Regions from separate parts of the Pseudomonas sp. LY-1 genome, predicted to be linked through region 1. Evidence: riboswitches for the same ligand, from Rfam matches in the RefSeq annotation. Region 1 holds a riboswitch; each other region holds the start of a gene.
What was found. Region 1 has a riboswitch for cobalamin ahead of MOQ67_RS21880 (ABC transporter substrate-binding protein). Riboswitches for the same ligand answer to the same signal wherever they lie in the genome.
Positions count from the first base shown of each region.

Region 2: linked by a shared signal. The riboswitch ahead of cobO (cob(I)yrinic acid a,c-diamide adenosyltransferase) and the one ahead of MOQ67_RS21880 (ABC transporter substrate-binding protein) in region 1 are both predicted to bind cobalamin.
Region 3: linked by a shared signal. The riboswitch ahead of cobW (cobalamin biosynthesis protein CobW) and the one ahead of MOQ67_RS21880 (ABC transporter substrate-binding protein) in region 1 are both predicted to bind cobalamin.

Region 1 covers NZ_CP094353.1:4,785,808-4,789,076, reverse strand. Annotated here, with positions in the region: gene MOQ67_RS21885 (FecCD family ABC transporter permease) at 1-399, opposite strand, end outside; gene MOQ67_RS21880 (ABC transporter substrate-binding protein) at 396-1,406, opposite strand; cobalamin riboswitch at 1,521-1,715, opposite strand; gene MOQ67_RS21875 (DNA/RNA non-specific endonuclease) at 1,751-2,680, opposite strand; gene MOQ67_RS21870 (M4 family metallopeptidase) at 2,815-3,269, shown strand, end outside.
Region 2 covers NZ_CP094353.1:5,018,335-5,021,603, reverse strand. Annotated here, with positions in the region: gene MOQ67_RS22990 (PQQ-dependent sugar dehydrogenase) at 1-866, opposite strand, end outside; cobalamin riboswitch at 966-1,209, shown strand; gene cobO (cob(I)yrinic acid a,c-diamide adenosyltransferase) at 1,289-1,900, shown strand; gene MOQ67_RS22980 (cobyrinate a,c-diamide synthase) at 1,897-3,264, shown strand; gene bluB (5,6-dimethylbenzimidazole synthase) at 3,261-3,269, shown strand, end outside.
Region 3 covers NZ_CP094353.1:4,040,310-4,043,578, forward strand. Annotated here, with positions in the region: gene cobN (cobaltochelatase subunit CobN) at 1-862, opposite strand, end outside; gene cobW (cobalamin biosynthesis protein CobW) at 866-1,933, opposite strand; cobalamin riboswitch at 2,026-2,225, opposite strand; cobalamin riboswitch at 2,267-2,476, shown strand; gene MOQ67_RS18375 (CbtB domain-containing protein) at 2,574-2,762, shown strand; gene MOQ67_RS18380 (CbtA family protein) at 2,774-3,269, shown strand, end outside.

The sequences.
Region 1 (3,269 bases):
CACCAGCGCAAACGCCGCCATCGCCCCGCCGAACGCACCGACCGACAGCGAAACCAAGCCGCCGCCGACGCCCATCAGCACCACCAGGACTGCGCCGGTCGACGCGCCGGCGCTGATGCCCAGCAGGTAAGGATCGGCCAGGGGGTTGCGCAACAACGACTGCAAAATCACCCCGCAGGTGGCCAGCCCGGCCCCGCATGCGGCGGCGACCAGGGCGCGGGTCAGGCGGTAGTTCCACACCACGCCTTCATCGATCGGGTCCAGCACGTAGCCGGCCGCCCACAGTTTGTTGGCGAGTACCTGCAACACCACCTGCGGCGCGATGGCGGTTTCGCCGATGGCCACGCCGGCGAGCACGGCGATCAGTAGCAATGCCAGGGCGAGTAGGGTTCGTATCATTTCGGCAGGTCGTAGCCGTCGATGGCCGCGGCCAGTTGTTCAAGACCCTCGAAGGTCCGCACGCTGGCCTGCAGGGCCATGGCGTCGAGGATGATGATGCGGTTGTGTTTCACCGCGTCCATGTTGCGCGTCACCGGGTCGCTGCGCAGGAAGGCGAGCTTCTGTGCATGATCGTCGGCCGGGTAGCGGCGACGGTCCATGCGGGCGATCACCAGCACGGTGGGGTTGGCCTTGGCGATGGTTTCCCAGCCGACGGCGGGCCATTCCTCATCGGACTGCACCACGTTGCGCAGGCCGAGCGTTTGCAGCATGAATTCGGGGACACCCTTGTGACCGGCCACATAGGGATCGCTGGCCATCTCGGCGCTGGAAAACCACACCAGCGCGCTGGCCTGCTTGAGCCCCTTGCCTTGCACGGTGGCGACGGACTTGGCCAGGCGCGCCTTGAGTTCATCGTTGAGTTGCTGGCCGCGATCCTGCACGTCGAAAATCTCCGCCAACTGGCGGATGCCCTTGTAGATCGTGTCGATGCGGAACGGCTCCAGCCGCGTGCCGTCGGCGCCCACCCGGTTGTTCTTGGCTTCGCAGTCGGAGGGCAGCAGGTAGGTGGGGATCTTCAACTCATGAAACTGCTCGCGGGTGCCCACCACGCCTTGCGGGCCGACCACCCATTCCAGCTCGGCCGCCACCAGTTGCGGGCGCTTGGCGATCACCGACTCGAAGCTCGGTTCGTTATTGGCCAGGCGTTCGATGCCGTCGTTCAGCGCCTTGAACTGTGGCAGCACGTTGTTGAACCACAGCGACGTGCCGACCACTTTATCGCCCACGCCGAGGGCATAGAGCATTTCGGTGGCAGCCTGGCCGATGGTCACGGCGCGGGCGGGCGCTTGCGCGAAGGTCAGGCTGCTGCCGCAGTTCTCCACTGTCAGCGGGTACTGAGTGGGGGCCGCTTGGGCCAGGGCACACAGGCCCAGGCCGGTGAGCAGGGCGGTAACGCGTGGCAGCATTGGGCAATCTCCTTGGAGCCGTACCTGGAACAGGGGGTGTACGGTTCGGAAACACGCCCTCGACCGCTGCGGGTGAGGCAGGCAAGGATGTCCTTCCCGGACACCCCGCCGGTTAGTGATTTTACTGGGCCGGCAGGTCTCCTGACTGATGCGTCGTCGCCACGCTCCAGCCTTCCCGGACGGGGTCCAGTGGCAGTGGGGGAGCGGGCTCGGCATCTACAGTTGCGGGGGCAGTTCCGATTGGCGCGGTGTACCGCGCTTCGGATTCCCTATTAGTCCCGTTTGGGAACCGGCGCGGTATGGTAGTCGATCACGGCGGGGCGATATAGCCTTAGGTCGTCCGGTTACAGACGAATATCTTCAGGGCCCTGGATCAGCGCTTCAATTCGCGTCCCCGTGGCGCGCTCTTCATTGCTGAAACCATCGTAGTCGGCCAGGTTGGCGAAGCGGATACCGGTCAAGCGTTCGATCTGAATCACGCTGCGCTGGTAGGTTCTGAGCTGGCCGAACATGAGGTCGAGCTGACCCAGCTCGCGGTTTTGGTCGATCATGTAGGCGCTGGCGCAGGGCTTGCCGTCGTCGCTGAGGTAGGCGACCACTTTCCAGAACGCTTTGGGGATTTTAACGCCCCGGTAGACGCGGTCGTCGTCCGCCAACACCGGGCCGGTAAACACCGTGGCCCGGGCTTTCCAGCGTTGTGTGTTATCGAGAATGTAGTCCTCGAGTTCCAGCCAGGTCTTCTGGTTGAAGCCGCTCATCTGCGGTGAGCAGTTGGTGAAGTGGAAGGTGTCGGTATTGGCGGTGTTGGCCGCGTCACCCCAGTTGGGGTCCTGTCGGCGCACCAGATGACCGCGGTCCAGGCCATTGTCGGTGTAGAGCGCATCACCCACCTGTGCGCTGATGGGCAGGCGGCCGTCGTAGGCCCAGGCGTCGTTGCTGCGGATGATATCCACATGCTGTGCGCCATCGATATTGGCGCCCACGTAGAGTGCCAGTCGCCTCGAGCGCGACATGGTCACTGAGAAATGCGTGTAGTCCAGGCGCAGCGGCTGTACGTCAGCCAGCAGGGCTTCATCCACCGTGGGCCATGGCACCACGAAGCGGTCGAGAAACGCTTCAGCGTAGCCGCGCCGGTCCTGCAGGTCCTTGGCCGCAGTGACACGCGCAGTCACCGCCCTGGCCTCCATGAGACTCGGGCCGGCCGCGATCAACGGGCGCAGATCGGCGAGCCGGGGGCGGTGCGAAAGGTCGATTTTGGTGGCGCGTGGGGGCATTGTAAGTTCCTCGCAGTCCTCGGATTAACACTACTGCAGCATAGCTTCATGACAATTTGGCCCAAGCCGCCACGGCAGGACTATTCTTGAACGGTTACCCGGACGTTCACCCCACGCCAAAATGGAGCCAGCCAATGTGTGTTCGCCAGCATCGCAACCCGATTTTCTGCCTGATCCCGCCATACATGCTCGACCAGATCGCCCGCAACGGCGATAAAGCGCAACGGGAAGTCGCGTTACGCACACGCGCCAAAGACAGCACGTTCCGTTCGTTGCGCATGGTTGCCGTACCCGCCAAAGGGGCCGCCCACATGGCCCTGCCCATGGGCGCCGAAAAACGGCGTTCGATCTACAGCGCCGAGGGCGCCGATAGCCTGCCGGGCAAGTTGATCCGTGGCGAAGGGCAACCCGTCAGTGGTGATGTGGCGGTGGACGAGGCCTACGATGGGTTGGGCGCCACATTCGATTTTTTCGATCAGGTCTTCGACCGCAACTCCATAGACGACGCCGGTATGGCGCTGGACGCGACCGTTCATTTTGGCCAGAACTACAACAATGCATTCTGGAACTCGAGCCAGATGGTGTTTGG
Region 2 (3,269 bases), 230 kb from region 1:
GGCACCAGGTCGCTGCCGATCTCATCGCGCTCGTTCACCGCCGTCCACAGCTTGCCGCTCTGCGGTTCCCAGGCCATGCCGTTGGGGTTGCGCAGGCCGGAGGCGAAGATGCGGTGTTGGCCGCTGGCGCGGTCGACTTCCCAGATCGCCGCGCGGCCTTGTTCCGCTTCCAGGCCGTTCTCGGCGACGTTGCTGTTGGAACCGACGCTCACATACAACTTGCTGCCGTCCTTGCTGGCCACCACGTTTTTCGTCCAGTGATGGTTGATGCTGCCCGCTGGCAGGTCGATGACCTTGCTGCCGGCGGTCTTGATCACGGTTTCGCCGGTCTGATAGGCAAAGCGCAGCAGCTTGTCCGAATCGGCCACGTACAGGTCATTGCCGACCAGCGTCATGCCGAAGGGCGAGTTGAGGTTTTCCAGGAATACCGTGCGGGTCTCCGCGACCCCATCGTGGTCGGCATCGCGCAGCAGGGTGATGCGGTTTGGGCTCGGCACACCGGCGCCGGCGCGGCCCATGACTTTCTCCATCACCCAGCCACGAATGCCTTTGGAGTCATCCGGCTTGGGCGGCGCGTTGGTTTGCGCCACCAGCACATCGCCGTTGGGTAATACGTACAGCCAGCGCGGGTGGTCCAGGCCTTCGGCGAAGGCCGCCACCTGGGTGCCGGCGGCGGCCGTCGGCGTGGTGCCTGCGGGCCAGCCGATGGCCGGAGCGATGTTCACCGTGGGGATCAGCGTCTTGTTCGGTTCCGGCAGTTGCGGTGAAGGCCCGGTGCCGTCGGATACCTTCAGGGTCGAGCTTTCGCCGCAGGCGGCAAGGCTGCCCGCGAGCATGATCAGTAAGGCGAGTCTTGTTTTATGCATGGTTTTCTCCTGGATGCCTGTAAGGGTAGAGGTGTGCGTTGCGGCGATGGTTCAAGTACAAGGCCAGCTTTAATTGACGCTCCACCCCCAACCCACTAACCTTCGCGGCTTGTTCCAGGTGCTCTGTGACCTACGGGTCGACTGAGTGAAACAGGGAAGCCGGTGAGTGAGCGCACTTGTACACAGTGCTGCCGCGATTCCGGCGCTGCCCCCGCAACGGTAAATGAGTCAAAACGGTGCTGTTTGCCACTGTATCGCTCGCGATATGGGAAGGCGCGCCGTCGGCGTGCGCTCTAGCGCGCCACTCATGAGCCCGGAGACCGGCCCGGATCATCCAACAGCATCACGGTGGGCGATGCTTGGCTGTCTGTTTTTGATTTTTCCTGCCCGCCGTTTTTGTCCAGCCCCAACGGAGAGCTGCCATGACCGATTCCCCCGAGCGCGACGAACGCCACCTGGCGCGCATGCTGCGTAAAAAAGCCGTGATCGATGAACGCATCGCCAATTCCCCGAACGAATGCGGCTTGCTGCTGGTGCTGACCGGCAACGGCAAAGGCAAGAGCAGCTCGGCATTTGGCATGCTGGCCCGTGCCATGGGCCATGGCATGCAGTGCGGTGTGGTGCAGTTCATCAAGGGGCGCAACAGCACCGGCGAAGAACTGTTCTTCCGCCGCTTCCCCGAGCAAGTGCGTTTCCATGTGATGGGCGAGGGTTTTACCTGGGAAACCCAGGACCGCCAGCGCGACATCGCGGCCGCTGAAGCCGCCTGGGCGGTGTCCCGCCAATTGCTGCAAGACCCGTCCATCGGTCTGGTGGTGCTGGATGAGCTGAACATCGCGCTCAAGCACGGCTATCTCGACCTGGATCAAGTCCTTGGCGATCTGCAGGCCCGCCCGCCGATGCAGCACGTGGTCGTCACCGGCCGTGGCGCCAAGCCCGAGCTGATCGAAATGGGCGACACCGTCACCGAGATGGGCATGCTCAAGCACGCGTTCCAGGCCGGTATCAAGGCACAGAAAGGCGTCGAACTTTGAATCAGCCCCGTCATTGCCCGGCCGTCTTGATCGCCGCACCGGCGTCCGGCCAGGGCAAAACCACGGTCACCGCCGCGCTGGCCCGTTTGCACCGCAACCTGGGGCGTAAGGTGCGCGTGTTCAAATGCGGCCCGGACTTCCTCGACCCGATGATTCACGAGCGCGCCAGCGGTGCGCCGGTGTATCAATTGGATATGTGGATGGTGGGCGAGCAGGAAAGTCGTCGCTTGCTGTGGGAAGCAGCGGGGGAGGCGGACCTGATCCTGATCGAAGGCGTGATGGGCCTGTTCGACGGCACGCCTTCCAGCGCTGACCTGGCGCGACACTTCGGTGTCCCGGTGCTCGGCGTGATCGATGGCACTGCGATGGCGCAAACCTTCGGCGCCCTGGCCCTCGGCCTGGCACGCTACCAGCCGGACTTGCCGTTCGCCGGGGTGCTGGCCAACCGCGTCGGCACCCTGCGCCATGCACAACTGCTTGAAGGCAGCCTCACCGAAGGCCTGCGCTGGTATGGCGCGCTGTCCCGCGAGACCGCTATCGAATTGCCCAGTCGCCACCTGGGCCTGGTGCAAGCCAGCGAACTGAATGACCTCGACCTGCGCCTGGACGCTGCCGCCCAGGCGTTGGGCAGCAGTTGCGAGGTCGCGTTGCCGCCGCCGGTGACCTTTGCCGCACCGCCCGTGATCCGCGCCGAACCGTTGCTGGCCGGCGTGCGTATTGCCATCGCCCGTGACGAAGCCTTCGCCTTCACCTACGGTGCGAGCCTCGATCTGCTGCGGGCGATGGGCGCTGAGTTGAGCTTCTTCTCGCCGATCCATGATCGCCAATTGCCCGATGCCGACAGCCTCTATCTGCCGGGCGGTTACCCCGAACTGCATCACCAGGCGCTGTCGGAAAACACCGCGATGCTGGATGCGATCCGTGCCCATCACGCTGCCGGCAAACCGCTGCTCGCCGAGTGTGGCGGGATGCTTTATCTGTTGGACTCGCTCACCGATGTCGACGGCATCCGCGCCGAACTGGTCGGCCTGCTACAGGGCGATGCGGTGATGCAAAAGAAGCTCGCGGCCCTGGCCCTGCAAAGCGTCGAATTGCCCGAGGGTGTGTTGCGCGGTCATACCTATCACCACTCGCTGACCAGCACCGAATGGCAGCCCGTTGCCCGTGGCGTGAGCCCCAATGGTGGGCGCGGGGCCGAGGCGGTGTATCGGCAGGGGCGGCTGACCGCGTCCTACGTCCACTTCTATTTCCCTTCCAACCCCCGCGCCGTTGCTGCGCTGTTTGCGCCCGGCGAAGGCAAATCGCACTCGGCTAAACACCACGAATCCACTGCGGGAGCGGGCTTGCCCGCGATAGGCTCATGACCGAC
Region 3 (3,269 bases), 750 kb from region 1:
TCACCGGGATATTGCGGCGAAACGGCCGCAAATGCGGCGCTTCGGGGCTGGACTGGGCAAAGCCGGTGGTGTTGAGAATCACCGCCGCCCCGACCTCATCCAGCCAGTCCTCGACCGCCGTCAGGCAGCCAGGCTCCTTCAGACTGGCCACTGCCATTGGCAACGGATTCAGGCCCGCCGCCTGCAGACGCTGGCAGAACACATCGATAAAACCGGTATTGGCCGCTTGCAGATGGGAGCGGTAGAACAGCACCGCCGCCACCGGGCACTCAGGATTCCAATCCAACTGCCAGTCGTTGAGGCACGCATGGGCTTTACGCGGGTGATAAATCGCGCTGCGCGCCAGGGTTTGCGGCTCGGCCCAGGCATAGTCGCGGCCCAGGTAAGCGCTGGCCAGGCAGCGATAAAAATCCAGCGCATTACCCAGGCCGCCCTGGCGCAGGAACTGCCACAGGCGGTCACGCGCTGCGGCATCCACGGTGCTGAGGCCGCTGAGTTCCGGGTCGGGGCGGTCATCCCCCGGCACCAGGATCAGCGTGACCCCGCGCTCGGCCAACGCCACCAGGCGCTCGACGCCGTAACGCCAATAGCCGATGCCGCCGTGCAGGGAAATCAGGATGACCTTGGCGTGGCGCAGCACTTCATCGACGTACAGGTCCACCGATGCATGGTTCTGCACCTGCATCGGGTTGGCCAGGCGCAAGCTCGGGTAATCCTCGGGCAACTGCTGGGCCGCTTCGGCCAGCAGCGCCAGGCTGGAATCGCCGCTGCACAGGATCACCAGCTCGGCGGGGGTTTGCCCAAGGTCGGCAATGTTGTCGTCCGCGACGAAACCGCCGGGCTGGGTCCTGAGCAGGTGCATGGGTTAAACGCTGAGGGCGGCGCGCAATTGCGCTTCGAGGCCCGCCGCGTCGAGGTCCTGGCCGATCAGCACCAGGCGCGTGATGCGCGCTTCGTCGGCGCTCCAGGCGCGGTCGAAGTGTTTGTCGAAGCGCGTGCCCACGCCCTGGATCAGCAGGCGCATCGGCTTGTTCGGGATCGCCGCGAAGCCTTTGACGCGCAGGATGCCGTGCTGCACCACCAATTGGCTCAGGGCGTCGAGCAGCAGGGCTTCGTCGGACTGGGGCAGGTCGATGGAAATGGAGTCGAACGCATCGTGATCATGATCGTCTTCGCCTTCGCCTTCGTGATGATGATCGTGATGGCTGTGGCGGCCGTCGATGTGCTCTTCGGAGCCGGCGCCCAGGCCGATCAGCACGTCCAGCGGTACCCGACCGCTGCTGGCTTCGATGATCTTCACCGCCGGCGGCAACTCTTCGGCGACTTCCAGGCGCACGCGGGCCAGGTCGTCGGGGCTGATCAGGTCGCACTTGTTGAGGATCACCAGGTCGGCGCTGGCCAGTTGGTCGGCGAACAGTTCATGCAGCGGTGATTCGTGGTCCAGGTTCGGGTCGAGTTTGCGCTGGGCGTCGACCTGATCCGGGAAGGCGGCGAAGGTGCCGGCCGCCACGGCGGGGCTGTCGACCACGGTGATCACCGCATCGACCGTGCAGGCGTTGCGGATTTCCGGCCACTGGAACGCCTGGACCAAAGGTTTTGGCAGGGCCAGGCCGGAGGTTTCGATGAGGATATGGTCAAGGTCGCCGCGACGGGCAACCAGTTCGCGCATCACCGGGAAGAACTCTTCCTGCACGGTGCAGCACAGGCAGCCGTTGGCCAGTTCATACACGCGGCCGTTGGCTTCTTCCTCGGTGCAGCCGATGGAGCACTGCTTGAGGATTTCACCGTCGATGCCCAGCTCGCCGAACTCGTTGACGATCACCGCGATGCGACGGCCCTGGGCGTTATCGAGCATATGGCGCAGCAAGGTGGTTTTGCCCGAGCCGAGAAAGCCGGTAACGATGGTGACGGGGAGTTTGGCCAGTGTTTTCATCGGATGCCCTTGGGGGCGGGCATACGGGACGATAGGCCCTGCGCGACGCGCAGCAGCAGATTTCGTCACCGGATCACCCCGCCCGGTTGAATTGAAAAATCGGTTGCGAGGCAGGTCTCCTGGCTTGGGGCTTGCGGGTCTTGCGACCGGCGCTGGCTGCGCCTTCCCGCCTTGATGGCAGTGGCGTGGCAGTCAGATAAACCCTTCACAGTTGCGGGGGCAGCCGCGGCTTGAACCGCGTTCCCTTCTTAGCTCCGGCCTGGGCCGAAGAACCTCGAGGGTGCAAGGCTACAGGGGCTCAGTCAATTTGACTACCGTCGCCCTGCATGCTTTCCTACACACCTTGTTTCGGGTGCCCTTCACAGGGTGAAACGGGAAACCGGTGCGTCATAGCGATATGACCAGTCCGGTGCTGCCCCCGCAACGGTAAGCGAGCGAAGCGTCACGGCCACTGTGCTTTGTGCATGGGAAGGCGATGCTTTCAGGACTCAGTTCAAGAGCCCCCTCGCAAGCCCGGAGACCGGCCCGAAAAAAATCATCTAACAAACCCGCGGTGGGCGGGCGCTGTTTGAACCCTGCGTGCCTGGCTCGCGGGTTTTGCATGCGCTCGTGTCACCCTGAACCCCTGAAGGGACGCGCCATGTCGATCATCAGCAGCACCTCGCCTAGCACCAGCAGCACCGCCACCCTGAGCCAACGCCTGGGCGCCGCCATCGGCGCGTCGATCCTCGGCGCGTGCCTGGTGTATTTCGCCGGGTTCTCGCATATCGAAGCGGTACACAACGCCGCCCACGATACCCGCCACAGCGCCGCGTTCCCGTGCCATTGAGACCTGCCGACATGATCAAGCGTATTGCGCAAACCGCAGGTTTCAGTGGGCTGCTGGCCGCCCTGTTGTTGACCTTGCTGCAAAGTTTCTGGGTCGCCCCGCTAATCATGCAGGCGGAAACCTTTGAAAAAGCCCCGGCCGCGACGCAAGTGGTACACGAGCACGCCGCCGGCACCGCTGCACACGCCCATGACGCCGAAGCCTGGGAGCCGGAAGATGGCTGGCAGCGCGTGCTGTCGACCACCGGCGGCAATCTGGTGGTGGCGGTCGGTTTCGCCTTGATGCTCGCCGGGCTCTACACCCTGCGCGCGCCGACTCGCACGGCTCAAGGCCTGCTGTGGGGCCTGGCCGGTTACGCAACCTTCGTGCTGGCGCCAACCCTGGGCCTGCCGCCGGAATTGCCGGGCACTGCCGCTGCCGACCTGGCACAACGGCAGATCTGGTGGATCGGCACGGCGGCCTCAACCGCGGCCGGTATCGCGCTGCTGGTATTCGGTGGCAACTGGC